3 regions of the Vibrio sp. JC009 genome follow, and region 2 is predicted to be linked to each of the others. Evidence: predicted binding sites of a transcription regulator. Region 2 holds the regulator's gene; each other region holds the start of a gene.
What was found. The regulator CRP, encoded in region 2, controls carbon source genes, mostly activating them, when cyclic AMP is high. The targets are predictions, from matches to a motif close to TGTGANNNNNNTCACA.

Region 1 (7,297 bases), 1.0 Mb from region 2:
ATTACGTCAGCGCCCTGAGAGAACTGGCTCTTAGCCAGCTCAGAACCTTTCGCCGGGTCAGCAAATGCTGCTGGTGTAGAACCTGTCATGTTCTGAAGAACAGTTGCAGAAGAGTTTGCGTATTTAGCGCCTTGCTCGTAACCACATGCGAACTTACGGATTAGTGGGATATCCATACCACCCACAAAGCCTACAGTGCCTGATTTAGATGCTTTTGCTGCCAGCGCACCCACAAGGAAAGAGCCTTCATGCTCATTAAATACGATTGACTGTACGTTTGGCTTGTCAACAACCATATCAATGATAGTGAACTTGATGTCAGGGAATTCAGTTGCCACTTTTTCCACAGCTGATGCCATGTTAAAGCCAACTGCAACGATTGGGCTGTGACCACGTTTAGCCAGTTTACGCAGACCCTGTTCGCGCTGAGCTTCGTTTGAAGGAACGAACTCTTTTACTTTAATGCCTTTTTCTTCGTTAAATACAAGAACTCCATTCTCATAAACTGCCTGGTTAAAAGACTTGTCATTTTTACCTGCTGTATCATAAACAACAGCTGGTTTTGGAGCTGCAATAGCAGCAAAAGAAGACATCGCGATTGCTAGTGCAGAAAGTTTGATGGTAGCTTTTTTCACTGGATGATCCCTATGTTGTACCCTGGTTTAATAGCATCTGTGCATCATGTTCAGATGTTACGATTGCTTTTTGTTTCCCTTTAACTTTCGTTAAGGTTTCGATAACACTGTTATTATTGGGTTAGTATTTCAGCCTGTTGAACTGATAAAACCCTTATTACATATAGCCAATCGAGGAGTTTAACGTTTGCGTGTTGAAAAAAAAAGCGCATTCATCACATGAATATGAGGAAAAATGTAACTCAGTGGAAAAAAATGGAGTTAACCCGTCATTTTTGGACAGAATTCGCACTTTTTTCTGAAGATGCACCATTTTTCCAACAGAGTATGACGAAACCTAATAACCAAAATAATAGAAAGCTCAGATTAAGAGAGGATAAAGATGAAAGTAAAAGATAAGCTCAGGGATATGGTTAAAAAATACGATAACTGGTGTGAGTCCATGGGACTGACTCAGGAGCAGGGGCGTTGTTGTGTTCCTGTGCGTAAAGAAGACTATTCAGACAAGAAAAAGTCAGAAACCAGAGAAGAGTCCGACAGTGGGACTGTTTGATACTCATTGTCATCTGGATCGGGAAGAGTTTAAGCAGGATTTGCCGCAGATTATTGCTGAAGCGAAAAGTGCCGGTGTCAGTCATATGCTTGTTCCGGGTTGTAGTATGGAAAACTGGGAAAGAGTAGAGGAGATAGCTTCGTTAGATAAGAACATATACTTTGCTCTCGGCTTGCACCCCTATTTTACTGACACACATAAACCAGCGCATATTCATTTATTAAAGCAGCGTCTGGACGGGCGTTCTGACAAATGCGTTGCGATAGGTGAATGCGGACTGGACTTTTATCACTCCCGCAACGATGAAGCACTTCAGAAACAACTCCTTACCGAGCAGATCTTACTGGCTAAGCAGTTTAACCTTCCTCTTATACTTCACTGCCGTAAGGCTCATCAGGATCTTATCAGCATACTTAAACGTCATCAGCCGTTGCCCGGAGGGGTGATACATGGTTTTACCGGTAGTGAGCAGCAGGCGATGGACTTTATCAATCTTGGCTTCTATATAGGTGTTGGTGGAACGATTACCTATGAAAGAGCAGCAAAAACAAGAAGGACGATTTCTGCGCTTCCTCTCTCTTCTTTGGTTCTTGAAACCGATTCACCTGATATGCCTCTTTTTGGTTATCAGGGAATGAACAACCAGCCAAAACGCACAGCTGAAGTACTAAAATCTCTGATCTTGCTTCGAAGTGAAGGGGAGCAAACGGTTGCTAACATGCTTTTTGTTAATAGCAAACGTTTGTATGGTATTTGTGAATGAGATTGTTAAAAAATGTTTCTTATGTGCATGATATCGGTGTTTATTGTGCGCCTGCTCACATTGGTGAGTGAATTGTCAGTGTATACAGTATAAAAGTGTGAAGTTGATATTACTTTCTTATGGGGAGCATGCGTATAATCGCTCTCGCTTTTTAGCTCCATTTTGTAACACGCCAAATTAACTATAAGGAAGTCATATACCATGAGCCTGGTTATGAGCCTAGTCGGTATGGTTGTTCTGCTTGGTATCGCAGTACTGCTATCTGACAATCGCAAAGCAATTAATTTACGTACCGTAGGTGGTGCATTCGCAATCCAGTTTGCACTGGGTGCATTTGTTCTTTATGTACCGTGGGGTAAAGACCTTTTAGGTGGTTTCTCTGCTGGTGTTGCTAACGTTATCAACTATGGTCAGGACGGTACTAAGTTCCTGTTCGGTAACCTGGTAACTTTCTCTGTTGACGGACTTGGATTCATCTTCGCATTCCAGGTACTGCCAACACTAATCTTCTTCTCTGCACTTATTTCTGTGCTGTACTACATAGGTGTAATGCAGTGGGTTATCAAGATTCTTGGTGGCGCGCTGGAAAAAGCACTGGGTACGTCTCGTGCGGAATCTATGTCAGCAGCGGCTAACATTTTCGTTGGTCAGACGGAAGCGCCTCTGGTTGTTCGTCCGTTTGTGGCTAAAATGACACAGTCTGAGCTGTTTGCTGTAATGTGTGGTGGTCTGGCTTCTGTTGCCGGTGGTGTACTGGCGGGTTACGCATCTATGGGTGTACCACTGGAATACCTTGTAGCGGCATCTTTCATGGCAGCACCTGGCGGTCTTCTGTTTGCTAAGATCATCAAGCCGGAAACTGAAGAGTTTATTGATGAAATCTCTGAGGAAGACATCTCTGGTGGTGACGACAAGCCTGCTAACGTAATTGACGCAGCAGCTGGCGGTGCATCTGCCGGTCTTGGTCTTGCGCTGAACGTTGGTGCAATGCTGATTGCATTTATCGGCCTTATCGCACTTATCAACGGTATGCTGGGTGGCATCGGTGGCTGGATCGGTTACGAGCAGCTAAGCCTTGAGCTAATCCTTGGCTGGATCTTTGCTCCTCTTGCATTCCTTATCGGTGTTCCTTGGGAAGAAGCGACACTGGCTGGTTCTTTCATCGGTCAGAAGACTATCGTTAACGAATTCGTTGCATACCTGAACTTCGTACCATTTGTTGGTGAGAATGCGCAGCTTGTACCTGCAACGGGTGAAGCAATGTCTCAGAAGACAACTGCGATCATCTCATTCGCACTGTGTGGTTTCGCTAACCTGTCTTCTATCGCAATCCTGCTTGGTGGTCTGGGTGGTATCGCTCCAAACCGTCGTCACGATATCGCACGTATGGGTATCAAAGCAGTATGTGCTGGTACGCTGTCTAACCTGATGGCTGCAACAATTGCTGGTTTCTGTATTTCTCTTGCAATGTAATTTGCTAAAGAGACAGATGCAATTTTGATAAAAACACCGTAGCAAGAGATTGCTGCGGTGTTTTCGCTTTTTATTTCGGTGCCGTATTTTGGTCGGTTTAACCGGAACGAAAACTTTTTTGAGATACAAACCGTTTGCGTTTTGGGCGGCACTATCTTATTAGCTGAGAATGCCTATAATGTGATCGTTCGCATAATTTAATGATACAAGATGTATCATGGAACAGACCGCAATCACAAAGATAGATTGTTGTACCATAAACCAAACTGGTACTGTGCGGTGACAAGGATAGCAATTAGTACTTAGGTGCTAAGTCTTCAGGGAACCAAGTCCGTTCATTTCGTAGCCCGTCAGCGCTGCGGTTATTGCCATCTATAATTGATGAGCAGACGTACGCTTTCGGTAAACAAATTGAATATATTGATCGGAGATAGAAATGAGCGATTTAAAAGCTGCAGCTCTACGTGCACTTAAACTTATGGATCTAACCACGCTAAATGACAACGACACTGATGAAAAAGTGATCGCTCTGTGTCATGACGCAAAAACGGCAGTTGGTAACACTGCTGCAATCTGTATCTACCCTCGCTTTATTCCTATTGCTAAGAAGACACTTCGTGAGCAAGGTACACCAGAGGTTCGCATTGCGACCGTAACTAACTTCCCACACGGTAACGACGACATCGAAATCGCGGTAGCTGAAACAAAAGCAGCGATTGCCTATGGCGCAGATGAAGTTGACGTAGTATTCCCTTACCGCACACTTATCGCCGGTGATGAGAAAACAGGCTTTGAACTGGTTAAACAGTGCAAAGAAGCGTGTGGCGACACTCTTCTGAAAGTTATCATCGAAACTGGTGAGCTAAAAGAAGAAGCACTTATTAAGAAAGCCTCTCAGATTTCAATCGAAGCGGGTGCTGACTTTATCAAAACTTCAACAGGTAAAGTGCCTGTAAACGCAACACCAGAATACGCACGTATGATGCTTGAAGTTATCCGTGATATGGGTGTTGCTGAAAAAGTTGGTTTCAAGCCTGCTGGCGGCGTGCGCACTGCAGAAGATGCAGCGGCGTATCTTGCAATGGCAGATGACATTCTTGGCGCTGACTGGGCAGACAACATGCACTACCGCTTTGGTGCATCAAGCCTGCTGACTAACCTGCTTAATACATTAGAAGTAACAGACGAAACTGCGGATCCAAGCGCTTACTAATTTCGTTTTGTTAAACGGGAAAAGTTTGACTAATGGTTCTCCCCCTTTTGAAGGGGGAGTTAGAGGGGGTTAAGTTCCGAGGAGTTAACCCCTCCCAGCCTCCCCTTCATAAGGGGAGGAGCAAGCTTCCCGCTCTATTTACCCTACAAACAAAAGCTCTAAAAAGAGCTGGGAGTTTCTAATGTATCTTCCTCAGGAAATTATCCGCAAGAAGCGTGACGGCGAAGTACTGACCGCTGATGAAATCAATTTCTTTATTCAGGGTGTAGCAAAGGAAACCGTATCTGAAGGTCAGATTGCGGCGTTTGCTATGGCTGTATTTTTTAATGAAATGACGATGCCCGAGCGTATCGCGCTGACATGTGCAATGCGTGATTCCGGCATGGTGATGAACTGGGACCATATGGATTTTGGTGGTCCTATTGTCGATAAACACTCAACCGGCGGTGTGGGTGATGTGACTTCACTGATGCTGGGCCCTATGGTTGCAGCTTGTGGTGGTTTTGTGCCAATGATCTCAGGTCGTGGCCTGGGTCATACCGGCGGTACGCTGGATAAGCTGGAATCGATTCCAGGTTATAACATTACGCCTGACAATGAACTGTTTGGCCGTGTGGTGAAAGAGGCGGGTGTGGCGATTATCGGTCAGACAGGTGATTTAGCTCCTGCTGATAAGCGTGTATACGCAACCCGTGATATTACTGCGACCGTTGATAATATCTCACTGATCACAGCCTCTATTCTGTCTAAGAAGCTGGCAGCGGGTCTTGAGTCGCTGGTGATGGATGTAAAAGTGGGATCCGGTGCCTTTATGCCGACTTACGAGGCGTCAGAAGAGCTGGCGAAGTCCATCGTTGCAGTAGCCAATGGTGCGGGCACAAAGACTACGGCGATTCTTACCGATATGAATCAGGTTCTGGCTTCATCTGCAGGTAATGCGGTAGAAGTGCGTGAAGCGGTTCAGTTCCTGACGGGTGAATACCGTAACCCTCGTCTGTATGAAGTGACTATGGCGTCCTGTGCTGAAATGCTGGTTCTGGCAAACTTAGCAAAAGATTCTCAGGATGCGAGAGTTAAACTGCAGGCTGTGCTGGATAACGGCAAAGCCGCAGAAAGTTTTGGCAAGATGGTAGCCGGTCTTGGTGGCCCTGCTGATTTTGTTGAGAACTATAATAATTACTTAGATAAGGCTGAAATTATTAAGCCTGTTTACGCTGATAACAGTGGTATTGTTTCAGCAATGGATACTCGAGCAATTGGTATGGCTGTTGTGGGCATGGGCGGTGGCCGCCGTGTGGCAACAGATAGTATTGATTATGCGGTGGGCTTTGACAGCTTTATCCGCTTAGGTGAAACGGCGGACAATGAGAAGCCGCTGGCAGTGATCCACGCCAGAAATGAAGCGCAGTGGAATGAAGCTGCAAACGCACTTAAGCAGGCGATTAAAGTTGGCAGCGAGCCGTATGTAGCAACCCCGGATGTTTACCGCGAAATTCGCGCTGAAGACGTTTAAGTCAAAACACATCCGATGGAGAGAAAGATGAAAAGATCAATTATTTTAGTATTAGATTCATTTGGTATCGGTGCGACTGCCGATGCTGACAAGTTTGGTGATGTTGGCTCAGATACACTGGGTCATATCGCTGAGCAGTGTGCAAAAGGGCTTGCAGATAACGAAGAGCGCAAAGGCCCTCTGACGCTTCCTAACCTGTCTAAGCTTGGTCTTGGCCTGGCTTCTGAAGAGTCAACCGGCAACTTCCCGGTTGGTCTGGATAAGGATGCGGAAATTATCGGTGCTTACGGCCACGCTGCCGAGCTTTCTTCAGGTAAAGACACACCGTCTGGTCACTGGGAAATTGCAGGTGTTCCGGTTCTTTTTGAATGGGGCTATTTCAGCGATAAAGAAAACAGCTTCCCGAAAGAGCTGACTGACAGAATTCTTGAGCGTGCCGGCCTGGACGGATTTCTGGGTAACTGCCACTCATCGGGCACAGTAGTGCTGGATGAGCTGGGTGAAGAGCATATGAAGACAGGAAAGCCTATCTTCTATACTTCTGCTGACTCAGTGTTCCAGATTGCCTGTCACGAAGATACCTTTGGCCTGGACCGCCTTTTGGAGCTTTGCCAGATTGCGCGTGAAGAGCTTGAGGATTACAACATTGGCCGTGTTATCGCACGTCCGTTTATCGGCCCGAAAGCGGGTGAGTTTGCCCGTACCGGTAACCGCCGTGACCTGTCTGTAGAGCCGCCTGCGGCAACAATTCTTCAGAAACTGGTTGATGAGAAGCAGGGTGAAGTAATTTCTATCGGTAAGATTGCTGATATTTACGCGAACTGTGGTATCACCCAAAAAGTGAAGAAGACGGGTATCCCGGATCTGTTTGATGCAACGCTTGAGCAGATTAAAGAAGCTAAAGATGATAACACTATTATCTTTACCAACTTCGTAGACTTTGACTCATCTTACGGTCACCGCCGTGATGTAGCCGGTTATGCAGCTGCGCTTGAATATTTTGATCGCCGTCTTCCGGAAGTTCTTGAAATTCTGGAAGAAGATGATGTACTTATCCTGACTGCGGACCACGGTTGTGATCCAACATGGCAGGGTACCGACCATACTCGTGAACATATCCCTGTTCTGGTATATGGTAAGAAGATTG
Region 2 (7,297 bases):
TTAAGCTTAACGACAATATCGACTACCGTTTGCTAAAGTCCGGCGGGCATGTGGGCTTTCTGTCCGGCAGCTTCAGAAAGCCGGAATTCTGGCTGGAGCAGGCGCTTCCTGCCTACTATCAACATATTAAGCAGTAATGTGAGAAAGCGACTATGATTATCCCTTGGGAACAGATAAACCCGGAGACACTGGAAAATCTGATTAAAGAATTTATTCTCCGTGAAGGAACCGATTACGGTGAAGTGGAAGTGTCACTGGAAGATAAAGCCGATCAGGTCAGAGAGCTGATAAAATCCGGAGAGGCCGTCATTCTCTATTCAGAACTGCACGAGACCGTAGATATAAAGTTAAGACGCGAGTTATAAGTAATTAAACCAATCCAGGACAAGGAATGTCATGTCAGCAAAACATCCCATCATAGCAGTAACAGGTTCATCGGGAGCCGGTACATCCACCACCTCTGAAGCCTTCAGAAAAATGTTCAATATGATGGACGTAAAAGCTGCCTGGGTGGAAGGTGACAGTTTCCACCGATACACCCGGCCAGAAATGGATGTGGCTATCCGCAAAGCCAAAGAGCAGGGAAAACACATCAGCTATTTCGGCCCGGAAGCCAATGATTTTGCTGCTCTCGAGCAGTTCTTCAGAAAGTACGGAGATGAAGGCACAGGTCAAATCCGTCGCTATCTGCACTCCTTTGACGAAGCGGTTCCCTATAACCAGATGCCCGGCACTTTCACCCCCTGGCAGGATCTGCCGGAGAACACAGATGTTCTGTTTTATGAGGGTTTACATGGTGGCGTAAGAGACGGAGATATTAACGTCTCCCAGCATGTGGATATGCTGATAGGCATGGTGCCGATAGTGAACCTGGAGTGGATACAGAAATTTATCCGCGATACGCGTGACAGAGGACATTCACGGGAAGCAGTGATGGACTCCATTGTCCGCTCCATGGATGACTACCTGAATTACATTACCCCTCAGTTTTCCCGCACTCATATTAACTTTCAACGGGTCCCCACAGTGGATACCTCTAACCCTTTGGATGCCAAAGCAATTCCGAGTCTGGATGAAAGTTTTGTTGTAATTAGGTTAAGAGGTATGAAAAATGTTGATTACCCGTACCTTCTGGCCATGCTCGACGGTTCTTTTATGTCACGCCACAATACGCTTGTGGTACCGGGGGGTAAAATGAGTTTTGCCATGGAACTGATCATACGTCCTATGCTTGCCCAACTGATAGAAACCGGTAAAATCGGTTAAAATGTTAACATTTGTCACATTTTTTCCAAGTCCGTGATCATGTGCACGAATTTGCGTAAAAAATCGCGTTTTTAAAGCGATCAAAATCAAGAAATCGATTGCAAAAAGAGATAATATTCTTAATCGAATTATAAGTTGCTTGCAGCTTTCAAAGAGAAATCCTATGCTAAACCACCTAATTGAGTGGCTTAGCAGCAAAGGAAAGCTGCTGAGCAGCAGGCCCTGCAGATAAAGTGAGATAATTATGGTTCTAGGTAAACCTCAAACCGATCCAACACTAGAGTGGTTTCTTTCACACTGTCATATTCATAAGTACCCATCAAAGAGTACTCTGATTCATGCTGGTGAAAAGGCTGAAACTCTGTATTACATTGTAAAAGGCTCTGTGGCTGTCCTAATCAAGGATGAAGAAGGTAAGGAAATGATTCTTTCTTATCTGAACCAGGGTGACTTTATTGGTGAACTGGGTCTTTTCGAAGAAGACCAGGAGCGTACAGCATGGGTTCGCGCTAAATCTCCATGTGAAGTAGCAGAAATTTCATTTAAGAAATTCCGTCAGCTAATTCAGGTAAACCCAGACATTCTGATGCGTCTGTCAGCTCAAATGGCAAGCCGCCTTCAGGTAACCAGCCAGAAAGTTGGTGACCTTGCGTTCCTTGACGTTACAGGCCGTATCGCACAAACACTTCTGAACCTGGCTAAGCAACCGGATGCAATGACTCACCCGGACGGCATGCAGATCAAGATCACCCGTCAGGAGATTGGTCAGATTGTTGGCTGTTCACGTGAAACCGTTGGCCGTATCCTGAAGATGCTGGAAGAACAGAATCTGATTTCTGCACACGGTAAAACTATCGTGGTTTACGGTACTCGTTAATTCTTTAGCGAAACAGTTTGTAAAAAGCGCAGCTCACGGGCTGCGCTTTTTTTATACCTTTTACTTACTACCCTTACCCCTTACCACTGGGTCATTCCGGAAGTTGCGAAGCTTCTATCCGGAATCTACTGTCAGCGCGTAGTAGGGCAGAAGAAACCTCTGACTCTACAACACCCAGAAAGTAGATCTCGGATATTGCTTTGCAATTCCGAGATGACGGCAGTGGGAGACAGCAAGAAATGTGCATCTTTTTACTGAACAATTAGCTTTAAGCAAGTATGGGCTACTGGTGACCAAAAGCTATTTAAGCTAACCTAAGCCAATTACAAAGAAAAAATCCAGTAAAAAACAATGGAAAAATTCGAATCAATTTACCAAAGAGCTGCCGAGCGTAAAGGGGGAGAAAAGCGCCTTGAGGAATTGCTCAGCAAGCCACTCAGCAGTGAAGAACTGGCAGCCATATCCAACGATCGCTGGCTTTCGGCTTTTACCATGAAAGTGTTTCAGTCGGGTATCTCATGGAGTGTGGTCCGCAAAAAGTGGCCTGACTTTGAAGAGGCATTTTTCGGGTTTAAGATCGAATCATTACTTATGCTGTCGGATGAACAGTGGGAAACCAAAGCACAGAACCCGGCTATCATACGCCACCTGACCAAAGTAATGTCCATCCCGGCCAATGCCCATATGATCCATAGCGCTTCCATTCAACATGATTCATTTGGTCAGATGGTGGCAAACTGGCCGAAAGAGGAGATTACCGGGCTTTGGGAGTACCTGAAAAAGAATGGAGCCCGTCTGGGCGGAAACACAGGTCCATACGCTTTAAGAACTCTGGGAGTCGATACTTTTATACTTTCATCCGATGTTGAATCTCATCTGCGCAATATCGGGATAATTGATTCAGGAAGAGGGACGAAGCGAGCACTGAATGCAGCAAACAAAGCCTTTGCACAGTGGCAACAGGAGTCCGGCCGTTCGCTTACTGAGATTAGCCAGACTATTGCGTTTAGTTGTGGGGATAATCGGGTGGTTTGAGCTATCAGCCTGACTCTTATACACAAATATTAAAGTGAACAGAGAACGGTTCTCCCCCTTAATTGAAAAGCCTAATTGGTTGATAAAGCTAATAGAAGGGGGAGTTAGAGGGGGTTGGTTATGCCATGCATGGTTAAACAACCAAAACTTAACCCCATGAGAAGCAACCCCTCCCCGCCTCCCCTTCGATGTTACTTCTTCGAAAATCCGTCCTTTTGATGCTAAGGGGAGGAGCATTCTTTGGCTCCTTAAACTTGTGTATAAGAGTCAGGCTATCAGCTATCAAAATAAAAGGTTCTAGCCTTTCTGACTAATTTCTCGACTCTCAAATTCTAACTCGAATGCAGCATGGCCTAACTGGATGAGCGTATCCAGTTTTGGAGACTTGTTCGAAGATAATGCCTTGTAGATGCTTGGCCTACTCTTCAGGTTTGTGTGTTGCTGGATTTTCTGAATCCCATACTCTTCGACAAAACCTTTAATTGCGGCCTGAAAAATATCCGGGCGGTTGGAAACTATCGCATCCCAGGCTGCTTGTTTTAACACGTCTTCCATATTGCTGGCGCTGACACATGGCCTATCTGTGTAGTGCCCCTTACCAGCTGCCATTTTTCGAAGAATGTTTGCGGAAAGCTCCACTCCATCCCAGTCAAGATAAGTACCTTCAAGTGAAAAGGCGCTAAAATCCTGGATCTGCTTATATGGTTCAGAATTAAAAACCTCTTCCAGATCAACAATACCTTTAAAGCCATCACTAAACTCGAGCTCCAGCAGATAGCCGGACAACCAGTCAAGATCTACGATTTTAAGCATTAATTGATCCTCCCGATACCTTGTCCGATTACCGCTCCGTCCCATGCCAGCAATAACTCGTCCCGGTGCTTATCAATATAAAATTCTGCCAACTTCCTCTTTTTAGGAGGCAGGAAACCCGCAAGTACTTCGATATCATCGATGGCAATTGAGGCTTCATACTCACCAAAAGAAACATGAATATGAGGACGGTTATGAAAGTCATTATCCTCATATCTCATCTGGAACTTAAGTCCTAACAGCCTTTTCAGTATTTCCGGCATTACTCTTTCTAAACAGGATAGCACGTATCCAAAAGGATACAAACTCAAACCATTCTGCATATCTGACAAGCGCTAAAATCAAAGGCTCTTCGAAACAAATAAGACTTTTATAATACTTCGGCATAAAAAAACCGAAGCCACAAGACTCCGGTTCTTCTTAATGAAGGGTTATATTTTTCTAAGCTGTATGGTTTGAGAACAAGGAGAACGCGCGGAATGTACATGTGTACATGAGCACGATCGACGCAGTTATCAGGCCATACAGCGACGAAAAATTAATCCGATCACATCATGCCTGGCATGCCGCCCATACCACCCATGCCGCCCATATCAGGCATTGCAGGAGCGTCTTTAGCTGGCATATCTGAAACCATAGCTTCTGTTGTGATCATCAGGCCTGCAACAGATGCTGCGAACTGTAGTGCTGAACGGGTTACTTTAGTTGGGTCAAGGATACCCATTTCAAGCATGTCACCGTATTCGCCGGTTGCTGCGTTGTAGCCGTAGCTGCCTTCACCGTTCTTAACGTTGTTTGCAACTACAGACTCTTCGTCACCTGCGTTACCAACGATCTGACGTAGCGGAGCTTCCATTGCACGAAGTGCTACGCGGATACCCACGTTCTGCTCTTCGTTTACGCCTTCAAGGCCAGCAACTTTGGAAGCAACGCGGATAAGTGCAACACCACCACCAGCAACAACACCTTCTTCAACTGCTGCGCGGGTTGCGTGAAGTGCGTCTTCTACGCGGTCTTTCTTCTCTTTCATTTCAACTTCAGTTGCTGCGCCAACTTTGATTACTGCAACACCGCCAGCCAGCTTAGCTACACGCTCTTGTAGTTTCTCTTTGTCGTAGTCTGAAGTTGCTTCTTCGATCTGCTGACGAATCTGAGCAACGCGGCCGTTGATCATCGCTTCTTCACCCACACCATCGATGATAGTTGTGTTTTCTTTAGTGATAGTTACGCGCTTCGCCTGACCAAGGTCTTCAAGAGTAACTTTTTCAAGCTCTAGGCCAACTTCTTCAGAGATAACAGTACCAGCCGTCAGGATAGCGATATCCTGAAGCATTGCTTTACGACGGTCACCAAAACCAGGAGCCTTAACAGCTGCCGCTTTAACGATACCGCGCATGTTGTTCACAACAAGCGTTGCCAGTGCTTCACCTTCAACATCTTCAGCGATGATTAGAAGAGGACGAGATGCTTTTGCAACAGCTTCAAGAGTCGGAAGAAGTTCACGGATGTTAGAAACTTTCTTGTCGATCAGAAGAATGAATGGGTTTTCAAGGTCAACAGAGCCAGCTTCCTGGTTGTTGATGAAGTAAGGAGACAGGTAACCACGGTCAAACTGCATACCTTCTACAACGTCCAGTTCATCATGCAGAGCCTGACCTTCTTCAACAGTGATAACACCGTCGCGGCCAACTTTTTCCATTGCTTCAGCAATGATGTTACCAACAGTCTCGTCAGAGTTTGCAGAGATAGTACCTACCTGAGCGATAGCCTTTGTGTCTTTGCAATCTTCTGAAAGCTTGCTTAGCTCTTCAACAGCAGCAGCAACCGCTTTGTCGATGCCGCGCTTAAGGTCCATTGGGTTCATACCCGCAGCAACCGCTTTAAGGCCTTCGTTTACGATAGACTGAGCAAGTACAGTTGCAGTCGTTGTACCGTCACCAGCAGCGTCGTTCGCCTGAGACGCTACTTCTTTAACCATTTGTGCGCCCATGTTCTGGAACTTGTCTTCAAGTTCAATTTCACGCGCAACAGATACACCATCTTTAGTGATAGTCGGAGCACCGAAAGATTTGTCCAGTACTACGTTACGGCCTTTAGGGCCAAGTGTTACTTTTACAGCATCAGCCAGAACGTTTACACCTTCCAGCATTTTAACTCGTGCGTCGTTACCAAATTTAACGTCTTTAGCAGCCATCTTTTTTTCCTTTAAATTCTTTATTCTGATTCAGTTGAAAAGTGAATTATTCAACGATAGCCATGATGTCGTTTTCAGACATGATAAGAACTTCTTTACCGTCGATCTTTTCAGTTTTAGTGCCGTAGCCTTCTGCAAAGATAACAGTGTCGCCAACTTTAACGTCCAGAGGCTGAACAGTGCCGTTCTCAAGGATGCGGCCCTTACCAACAGCCAGAACAGTGCCACGAGTTGATTTCTCTGCAGCAGAACCAGTCAGAACGATGCCACCAGCAGATTTTGACTCAACTTCCTGGCGTTCAACGATAACACGGTCATGTAACGGACGAATATTCATCGGTCGTCTCTCCTGATTAAATTTCCATTTGATTATAGGGTTGCCAAATTTGGCGTTTGATGAAGGTTATGTGGGGGGGGGATCTAAGGATCACAAGGGGGGAGAGTGAATTTTTTGCGATCGGAGGCGGGTTATTGGATACTGAGTTTAAAAGGCCCTGGGGTTTTAGGCCCTGGGCCCTGGGTGAGAAGTGCGTTTCGTTTATTTCATTGCCCACTCATTTGTATTCCCAGGGCCCAGCAGGACGAAGTCCGATCCTAGGGCCCAGGGCCTTAATCCGGGTAATTTTTATGTCCTGCAAATACTGTAACGACAACTGGTTCTGGAAAAAAATCGGCCGCTGCAAACGCTGTATGGATCAGCTTACCGTGCTTTCAGTACTTTGCTGGGTGATCTGGTGGTTTGCCTTCCGGGATAATCCGGCCAGCGTAGAGTCCATTGCGCTGATTATGTCGGGCTTTGCGTTTAACGGGCTGCTGTTTCTGCACCTGCTATACAAATTTATAGTCATCCCGTACAAAAAGAAGCACGGAATGGACGAATAACCCACTGAACTTAAACACAATCCCTCATTCCCATGCTCCAGCGTGGGAATGCATACCAGACCAACATATTTCGCAAATAGTCTAGTTTTTCACCACAGAAGATGTACTTGCAACAGCAGAGAAGAGCAATTTTCTCAGGCCCAGAAAAACAAAAAGCCCCATAGCCAAATCTGACTCGGGGCTCTCTTAGATTCTTCTAAGAAAAAGCAGTGGTATTACTAAGACCAGCT
Region 3 (7,297 bases), on a different replicon from region 2:
TTTTTCGCGCTAAACTAGGAAATTATCAGGATCATAAATTTATAACTGAGTCCTGGTGATCCCCAGAAAAATACAAGGAGTTAACATGAACAAGAAGTTAATGCTTGCAGCAGGTTTAAGCTCAGTTGTGCTACTGGCAGGTTGTGCATCAGGTCCGGACCAGGCAACAACTAACCAGCTAAACGAACTAAGCTCAAAAGTGGCGCAGCTAAGCCAGGAAGTCACGGCTCTGAAATCAGCTCAGAGCACAGCAGTCTCAGCAAGTGCTGATGCTCGCAGCGCACTTTCCAGGGCAGCAGATGCGAAGCAGGCAGCAATGGCAGCTCAGGCAGAAGCAGAGCGCGCTAACGAGCGTATCGATAATATCGCTCAGTCGTATACTAAGTAAGACAAGCTAAATTTATAAAAAATGCCGCGCAGGTTTTTCTGTGCGGCATTTTTATTTGCAAGTCCTTTAAAGATTCGGCCCCGCAACCTCAGTAGGCACCCCGCTCTGCACCAGAACAGCCGCTCTTGCCTTAGTCATCGGATACCCAAACTCATCCATCCACCACTCAAGCTCTACCGGCATTTGCAGCGGATCTTTGTTTCCTTTGCTGTCGGTTAGTGGTTCGTGTACTTCTATAAATACAGACCGGTCTGGCTCCAGGGCAATTTTGATTGGGTTATTGACCACCTGCACTTTCTCACCCCGCTTAGCCTGACTAAACAGCCATTCAATATGAGGCGGCTCCATACGAATACAACCGGAGCTGACGCGCAGGCCGATGCCAAAGTTCTTATTGGTGCCGTGGATTAAGTACTCACCAACCCCGTGCGCAAGGCGCATGGCGTATTCTCCCAGCGGGTTATTCGGACCGGCGGGTACAACGTCAGGCAGTTCTATGCCTTTGCCAAGGTATTCCTTACGAATATTATCCGTAGGAGTCCAGGTCGGGTGGGCAATTTTTTCATTTACATAGGTGGTCATTACCGGGGTATCACGCCCAATACGACCAATGCCCACCGGAAAGATATGAACAACAGGTTCATTTTTATCGAAGTAATACAGACGCAGTTCGGCAAGGTTGATGACGATACCTTCCCGGGTTTCTGTGGGCAGAATAAACTGAGAAGGGATAGTCAGAATAGTCCCGCCATCAGGCAGGAACGGGTCGACCCCTTTGTTTGCGGCCATTAGCGAAAGGAAGCCCACATCATATTGTTTGGCAACTTGCGCCAGAGTTTCACCCTGCTTAACTACATGGTTTTGCAGCTTACCTACCATTTGACTGCCATCAGTAGGAAGCGGGTAACTGGCAGCATTGACCAGACTGCTCAATACCATTCCGGCTAAAGCGATGACACCTCGAAACTTCATCAACCTATCCTTTTGCGTTTTTGTACATTGCCAAGGCTATCTCTCTTTGTATCTTGTGATCAACTATTGGCTGCGGATAATTGATCAGCGTACTGTTTGGCCAGAGCCAGGGCTTATGAATGCACTTGTCCGGGACCTCTTTCAGTTCTGGAATCCAACTGCGGACAAACTGACCTCCGGGGTCGAATTTTTCACCCTGAGTCACCGGATTAAATATCCGGAAATAGGGCTGACCATCACAGCCTGTGGACGCACACCACTGCCAGCCACCATTATTCGAGGCGTAGTCACCATCAATAAGCTGACTCATAAACCACTCTTCTCCCCAGCGCCAGTCCACCAGCAAATCTTTCACCAGAAAACTGGCGGTGATCATTCGCAACCTGTTATGCATCCAGCCGGTCTGGCTCAGTTGGCGCATGGCAGCATCCACAATGGGAAAACCTGTCCTGCCCTGTTTCCAGGCTTCAAACCAGCTATCATTCTGTTGCCATAAAACTGAGCGGCCCCAGGAATGAAAGGGCTTACCACGACTAAGTGAAGGCATAGCTGCGCTCAGGTGAATATAGAACTCACGCCAGATTAGCTCATCGAGCCAACGCGAAGCCCCTTCAGAAAATGGCTGCTTTAGTGAAACTCTGGCAAGGCACTGACGCACGGAAAGCGCCCCGATAGCCAGATATGGCGACAGCCTGCTTGTCCCTTCCATTTCTGGAAAGTCCCGGATCTGATGGTAAGCGTCGATCTTTTCACAGCAGAAGCCTCGTAGCAGGCCAATTATCCTGTCATCGGAAACCGGATACGCTGCACTGCTTTTTCTCGGGTAAGTAAAAACCGGATTTTTATCAAACAGCGGACAGCCGATATCCTGCAACTCCGCCTTTTCTACCGGCTTTGGTTTTTGAACCTGCGCTCCGGCCTGAAAATACATCTCCAGCCACCGCCGCTTATAGGGGGTAAAAACTTTAAACATCTCCCCCTGTTTCGTCAGAACAGTGCCGGGGGAAAACTGGCAGCGGTCATGATAGCTTTTGACTGAAATATGAGCCTGGCTGGCAAGACGAGCCAGCGCAGAATCCCTCCCGACTTCGTTAACTTCATATTCACGATTGAAATGTATTGTGACCGGCAGATCATTGCGCATCAGCTCTGAAGCGATACGGTAAACCTCTTTTACTGAGCTCTGATAGTCCGGACACTCGCTGTAATAGAGCGGAATATTTAAACTCTGTAGCTGCTGTTTAAGCTCACTAAGACGGCGCAGAATAAGATCCGCCTGAACCGGAGAGTGCTGATGCGCCTGCCACTGCTCCGGTGTTGCAATATACAAAGCAATCACCGGCTGACCGCTCTTCGTTGCCTCAACCAGCGCGGTATTATCCAGAGTTCTTAAATCTCTGCGAAACCAGACCAGATGCATAGTGCCTCCGTAAGCGTAAATGCAAGTTAGTACTTACATAGTCAAAGCCTTCGATTTATTCAGGCATTAACTAGTGCAGAGGTCTCAATATCAACCTCGGTTTTGGCCCTGAGAGCCAGAATGCTCTGTTCGGTTTTCGCCGGTAAACCACTATTTGAAAACAGGTAGATAAGGTCGTAACGGGAAATATCCGTCATCTCTGTCAGGCCGGAAATATCATCCACGCCATCTAAAAAAGAGATACTGTAGCCACGGTCACTCAGCTCAATGGCAGACATCCAGGCCGGCAGGCTCCCGGTTTCATCCAGATTGATCACCAATGCTTTTAGTTTTTTAAAGGCGCGGTTTTCCGCTTCCAGAATGCTGGTCGCTTTACTTATCATCAGAGACTGCAACAGCGCTTTCTGCAATGAACGCTGAGAAGCTTTTACCCTCTCAAGAGACTCCAGCACCGGATAGAAAAACTGCTCCATAACAATATTGAGCGGATACTCTTTCAGAACGGTTGAAACCACGCTTTCAGCCCTGCCCCGGTTAAGCGCGGAAAGTGCAATAAGTAAATCCTCACTCTCAGTAAGCACCGCAGAATCCGGACTGCTCCCGATATCTTCACCACTTTCAATCAGCGCTTTTACTTTGCCGATGGCAATACCTTTTGCCAACCACCTCTGGATAAGTTTGATTTTTTCTATATTCTCTTCGGTATAAAGGCGGTGACCCGACTCCTTTCTTTGCGGCTGTATCAGGCCATACCGCCTCTGCCATGCCCGCAGCGTGACCGGCTTAATTCCGGTGATCTCTGAAACTTCTCTGATTGCATATAACTTCATCTGCAACATCCAACTGATTTATAGTGAGAGCCTTAAGCGCAGCTCATGCGGATAAGGCTCAAAGTAATTTTGTTCGCTTAAATAGGCATCAGGGTGACGGCCCAGGTAATGCCGGATTAACGTAATTGGCGCAAGTATTGGCAGCATACCTAATCTGTACTGCTCAATCACATGCGCCAGCTCCTGTTTCTCATCAGCCGACAGCGCTTTTTTGAAATAACCCTGAATATGCATCAGGACATTGGTATTGGTCTTGCGGCTGGCTCTGTGTTTCAGCGCATTCATCAGTCCTGAGCGGTAGAGGCTGAAAAACTCATCACTGCTGTACTCCTTAACACCAGCAACCAGCCTGCCCAGGCTTTTGTATGACTCGGGGTGACAAGCCATCAGAGTGAGTTTGTATCTGGAGTGAAAGGCAACAATTTTTCCCGCTGTCGGCTCTCCGGCCATGGAGTCATAAAAATCCTTTAAACAGAATACCCGAAGAACAAAGTTTTCCTTCAGTACAGGATCATTAAGCCGTCCATCCTCTTCAACCGGCAGCCAGGGCATCTGCTTCATCAGCTCGCGGGTGTAAATGCCAACCCCTTCTTTATCTGCCCGGTTTTGTTTATATACCTTTACCCGCTCCATACCGCAGGTTGGTGACTTTGCGCAGACGATATAACCGCAAAGATCCTGGCTCATCAGCTGACTGGCTGTTTTTTCCGCATAGGTTTGCATCCGCTCTGTATAATCTTTGCTCTCATCTTTTGTCTCAACCAGAGCGATACGTTCTTCATCGGAAATCAGCCTGATTGTCGGCCTTGGCACCGGCAGACCTATCCCCACTTCAGGGCAAACTGATACAAAGGAAAAATACTGCATAAGATCTTGTGTAACAAACCGATTCTCTTTATGACCCGAGTCAAAGCGGACTTTCTCGCCTAAAACACAGGAACTTATGCCAACTTTTGCAAGATTTGTCATAACTCAACACCTATACAAAATTATTTCTTGTATAGGTATAGTAAACAAAACCACATCCTGCAAATTTTCTCCCGCTCTGCGATCCAGTTAGCGCTGTATAAAAATTGCAGTCACGACAAATCGATTGCTTTCTCCGTTTAAACAAATTTGGTTATCAAGGTCAATTCTTATTACTCTGCGGATTTTTTTTGTGATCCAACTCTCTCTTATGGCTCAAATTAAGCACTAATATTGCCAATAACAGAGTATCCAACAAACAACATATTCAGTTATTAGTCGATACTGTTTTATCAATAACCCAACCGGAGAACCTGACATGGCAACCCCTCACATCAACGCACAACCTGGTGATTTCGCAGAAACCGTACTGATGCCCGGCGATCCACTGCGTGCAAAATACATTGCAGAAACCTTTCTGGAAGATGTAAAGCAAGTATGTGATGTACGTAATATGTTTGGCTTTACCGGAACTTACAAGGGTAAGAAAGTATCCGTAATGGGACACGGTATGGGTATCCCTTCATGCTGTATCTATGTTCATGAGCTGATTGCTGAGTACGGCGTGAAAAATGTTATCCGCGTAGGCAGCTGTGGTGCGGTACGTGACGACGTAAACCTGATGGACGTTGTTATCGGTATGGGCGCATCGACAGATTCAAAGGTAAACCGTATCCGCTTTAGCAACCACGATTTCGCAGCCATTGCTGACTTCGGCCTTCTGGAAGAAGCGGTAAAGCAGGCGCGAGCTCAGGAAGTTCCGGTAAAAGTAGGTAACGTATTCTCTGCAGATCTTTTCTACACTCCTGAAGCAGACATCTTTGAGAAGATGGAAAAGCTGGGCATTCTGGGTGTGGATATGGAAGCAGCCGGTATCTACGGCGTTGCAGCTGACCTTGGTGCTAAAGCTCTGACAATTCTGACCGTTTCTGACCACATTATCCGTGGTGAAAAACTAAGCTCTGAAGAGCGCCAGAAATCTTTCAACGATATGATGAAAGTGGCTCTGGAAACCGCAATTAATCTTTAATACCAATACCAGTAATTAGCTGTTCAGTGATTTTGACAAGCAAGGATGAACAGATAATTGCTGGGATTGTTATAACAGTCTTCCCAGGGGGCGATCGTGTCGAATGGCAAACTGCCGGTGGACGCTGACGGTTTACAACTCAACTTTTGTAAAACATTGGCGTGTGACAACTTTGGACTGAGCGATGCGAAGCGCTATGTGCTTCAGCATGTAAACCCGAAGCGTCCGACGATGGTATGTCGTGAATGTGGTGCTTTCCCCCCTCTTCTCAACAATCAGGAAGTTCTGAACGAACTTCAGCGCTTAAGACAGCTCCATAGCGACGGACTGCCGGCATGCCGCAACAATGACTGTGAGAACTTCGGGCTTTCCGTCCACACCCATAAACACCTTTATCATGCATTTGGTTACAGCGGCGACCGTCAGCGCTACCGCTGCAAGCAGTGTCAGTCGACCTTTGTGGATAAATGGTCCGGTGTAAACTCAAAACTGGCATTTCAGGAAAACCTGCTGGCGCTCTTGTTTACCGGCTATTCGGTGCGTGAAGTCTGCCGTAAACTGAGTATCAATCCCAAGACCTTCTATGATCACCTTGATCATATAGCCAGCCGCTGCAGGCGCAAACTGGCCATGTTTGATGCCCGCTGGGTAAATCATGAAGAGCACTATCACCTGGCCTCCGTTTTTATGCCCCTGCAGCCATACAGTGATAACGGCGTACTCTGGTTTGCAACGGGCGAGGCGAACTCAGGTTATATCCTTTCTCAGCATATCAATTACTCCGCCAGCGAAGAGCCTGCGGGCCCGGTTGATCATAACTCCTATGAAACTCCGGCACGCTTTGTTTCAAAGGACTATTTCTCTGAAGCAAACCTGTCTATCGGTGTTCCATCCCCGAATCTGCGCCAGCGTATCGACCAGAAGTATCAGATGATTCTGGCCCGGGGAAATGTAGAAGATCCCATGGGCAATATGACTCGGTTTAACTACCCTTCCAAGGGTGCAGTAATCCGTGCTCCGTATACCTCATACGCTCACTATATGCACGTGCTTGAGATGTGCAAAAGCGATAAACGTGTCACCCTCTACCTGCCACAGGATCCGGTTTTGCGCTCGGCCGCTCTGACCATCTGCCTGCAGAGAATCAAGGATAAATCCGTGGATCTTATGTACGTGGATGAAGACGAGAAATGGGACAGCTCTGCGCTTCCGGAAAAAGTCGATATTGTGCACGTTGGCTGGTGGCGTGATAAATGGGCTATTTCCGAACAGGACAACGCCGCCAAAGGCATCTGCTATCTTGCCGGAGATAACCCGGCTCCTGAGCAGTGGCTGCACAGCGCATCAATCAGGCAGGTCAAATTTTATCAGGACAGATTCCAGCTGCTGTTCGACTCCTTTATCAACGAGCCGAGAAGAAAACTTCGTCCGGGAGGTATTACCCCTATGCTGGATATATTCCGGGCATGGCACAACCTCTGTTATCAGGATAAGGAAGGGCTTACTCCGGCTCAAAGACTGTCTCTTGCTGAGCAACCATTAACCTTAAAACACCTGCTGGCCTGACCAAGTTTGTGAACCCAGACGTATTTTTAAGCAGGAAATAGTTATTAATAAAATATTAATTAGCTTGTTGAATCGATCTAACCATATAATCAACGGTAATTTCCGTTAACTCATGGATTTATAAT

Region 1: a site for CRP is predicted at 1,996-2,011, ahead of L3Q72_RS11280 (NupC/NupG family nucleoside CNT transporter). Genes of this name have one in related genera too.
Region 3: a site for CRP is predicted at 4,769-4,784, ahead of deoD (purine-nucleoside phosphorylase). Genes of this name have one in related genera too.

Annotation. Positions count from the first base shown of each region.
Region 1 covers NZ_CP092106.1:2,536,467-2,543,763, reverse strand. Annotated here, with positions in the region: gene L3Q72_RS11295 (BMP family ABC transporter substrate-binding protein) at 1-635, opposite strand, end outside; gene L3Q72_RS11290 (DUF5363 family protein) at 1,018-1,188, shown strand; gene L3Q72_RS11285 (TatD family hydrolase) at 1,175-1,951, shown strand; gene L3Q72_RS11280 (NupC/NupG family nucleoside CNT transporter) at 2,153-3,424, shown strand; gene deoC (deoxyribose-phosphate aldolase) at 3,861-4,637, shown strand; gene deoA (thymidine phosphorylase) at 4,819-6,150, shown strand; gene deoB (phosphopentomutase) at 6,178-7,297, shown strand, end outside.
Region 2 covers NZ_CP092106.1:251,113-258,409, reverse strand. Annotated here, with positions in the region: gene L3Q72_RS01230 (hydrolase) at 1-137, shown strand, start outside; gene L3Q72_RS01225 (YheU family protein) at 153-365, shown strand; gene L3Q72_RS01220 (phosphoribulokinase) at 397-1,266, shown strand; gene crp (cAMP-activated global transcriptional regulator CRP) at 1,511-2,143, shown strand; gene L3Q72_RS01210 (DNA-3-methyladenine glycosylase I) at 2,495-3,178, shown strand; gene L3Q72_RS01205 (transcriptional regulator) at 3,476-3,991, opposite strand; gene L3Q72_RS01200 (DUF4160 domain-containing protein) at 3,991-4,254, opposite strand; gene groL (chaperonin GroEL) at 4,539-6,185, opposite strand; gene L3Q72_RS01190 (co-chaperone GroES) at 6,232-6,522, opposite strand; gene L3Q72_RS01185 (DUF3624 domain-containing protein) at 6,813-7,067, shown strand.
Region 3 covers NZ_CP092107.1:1,214,473-1,221,769, reverse strand. Annotated here, with positions in the region: gene L3Q72_RS20370 (Lpp/OprI family alanine-zipper lipoprotein) at 86-388, shown strand; gene L3Q72_RS20365 (L,D-transpeptidase family protein) at 455-1,360, opposite strand; gene phrB (deoxyribodipyrimidine photo-lyase) at 1,365-2,780, opposite strand; gene L3Q72_RS20355 (MerR family transcriptional regulator) at 2,840-3,610, opposite strand; gene L3Q72_RS20350 (2-thiouracil desulfurase family protein) at 3,629-4,579, opposite strand; gene deoD (purine-nucleoside phosphorylase) at 4,896-5,606, shown strand; gene L3Q72_RS20340 (lactate dehydrogenase) at 5,703-7,172, shown strand.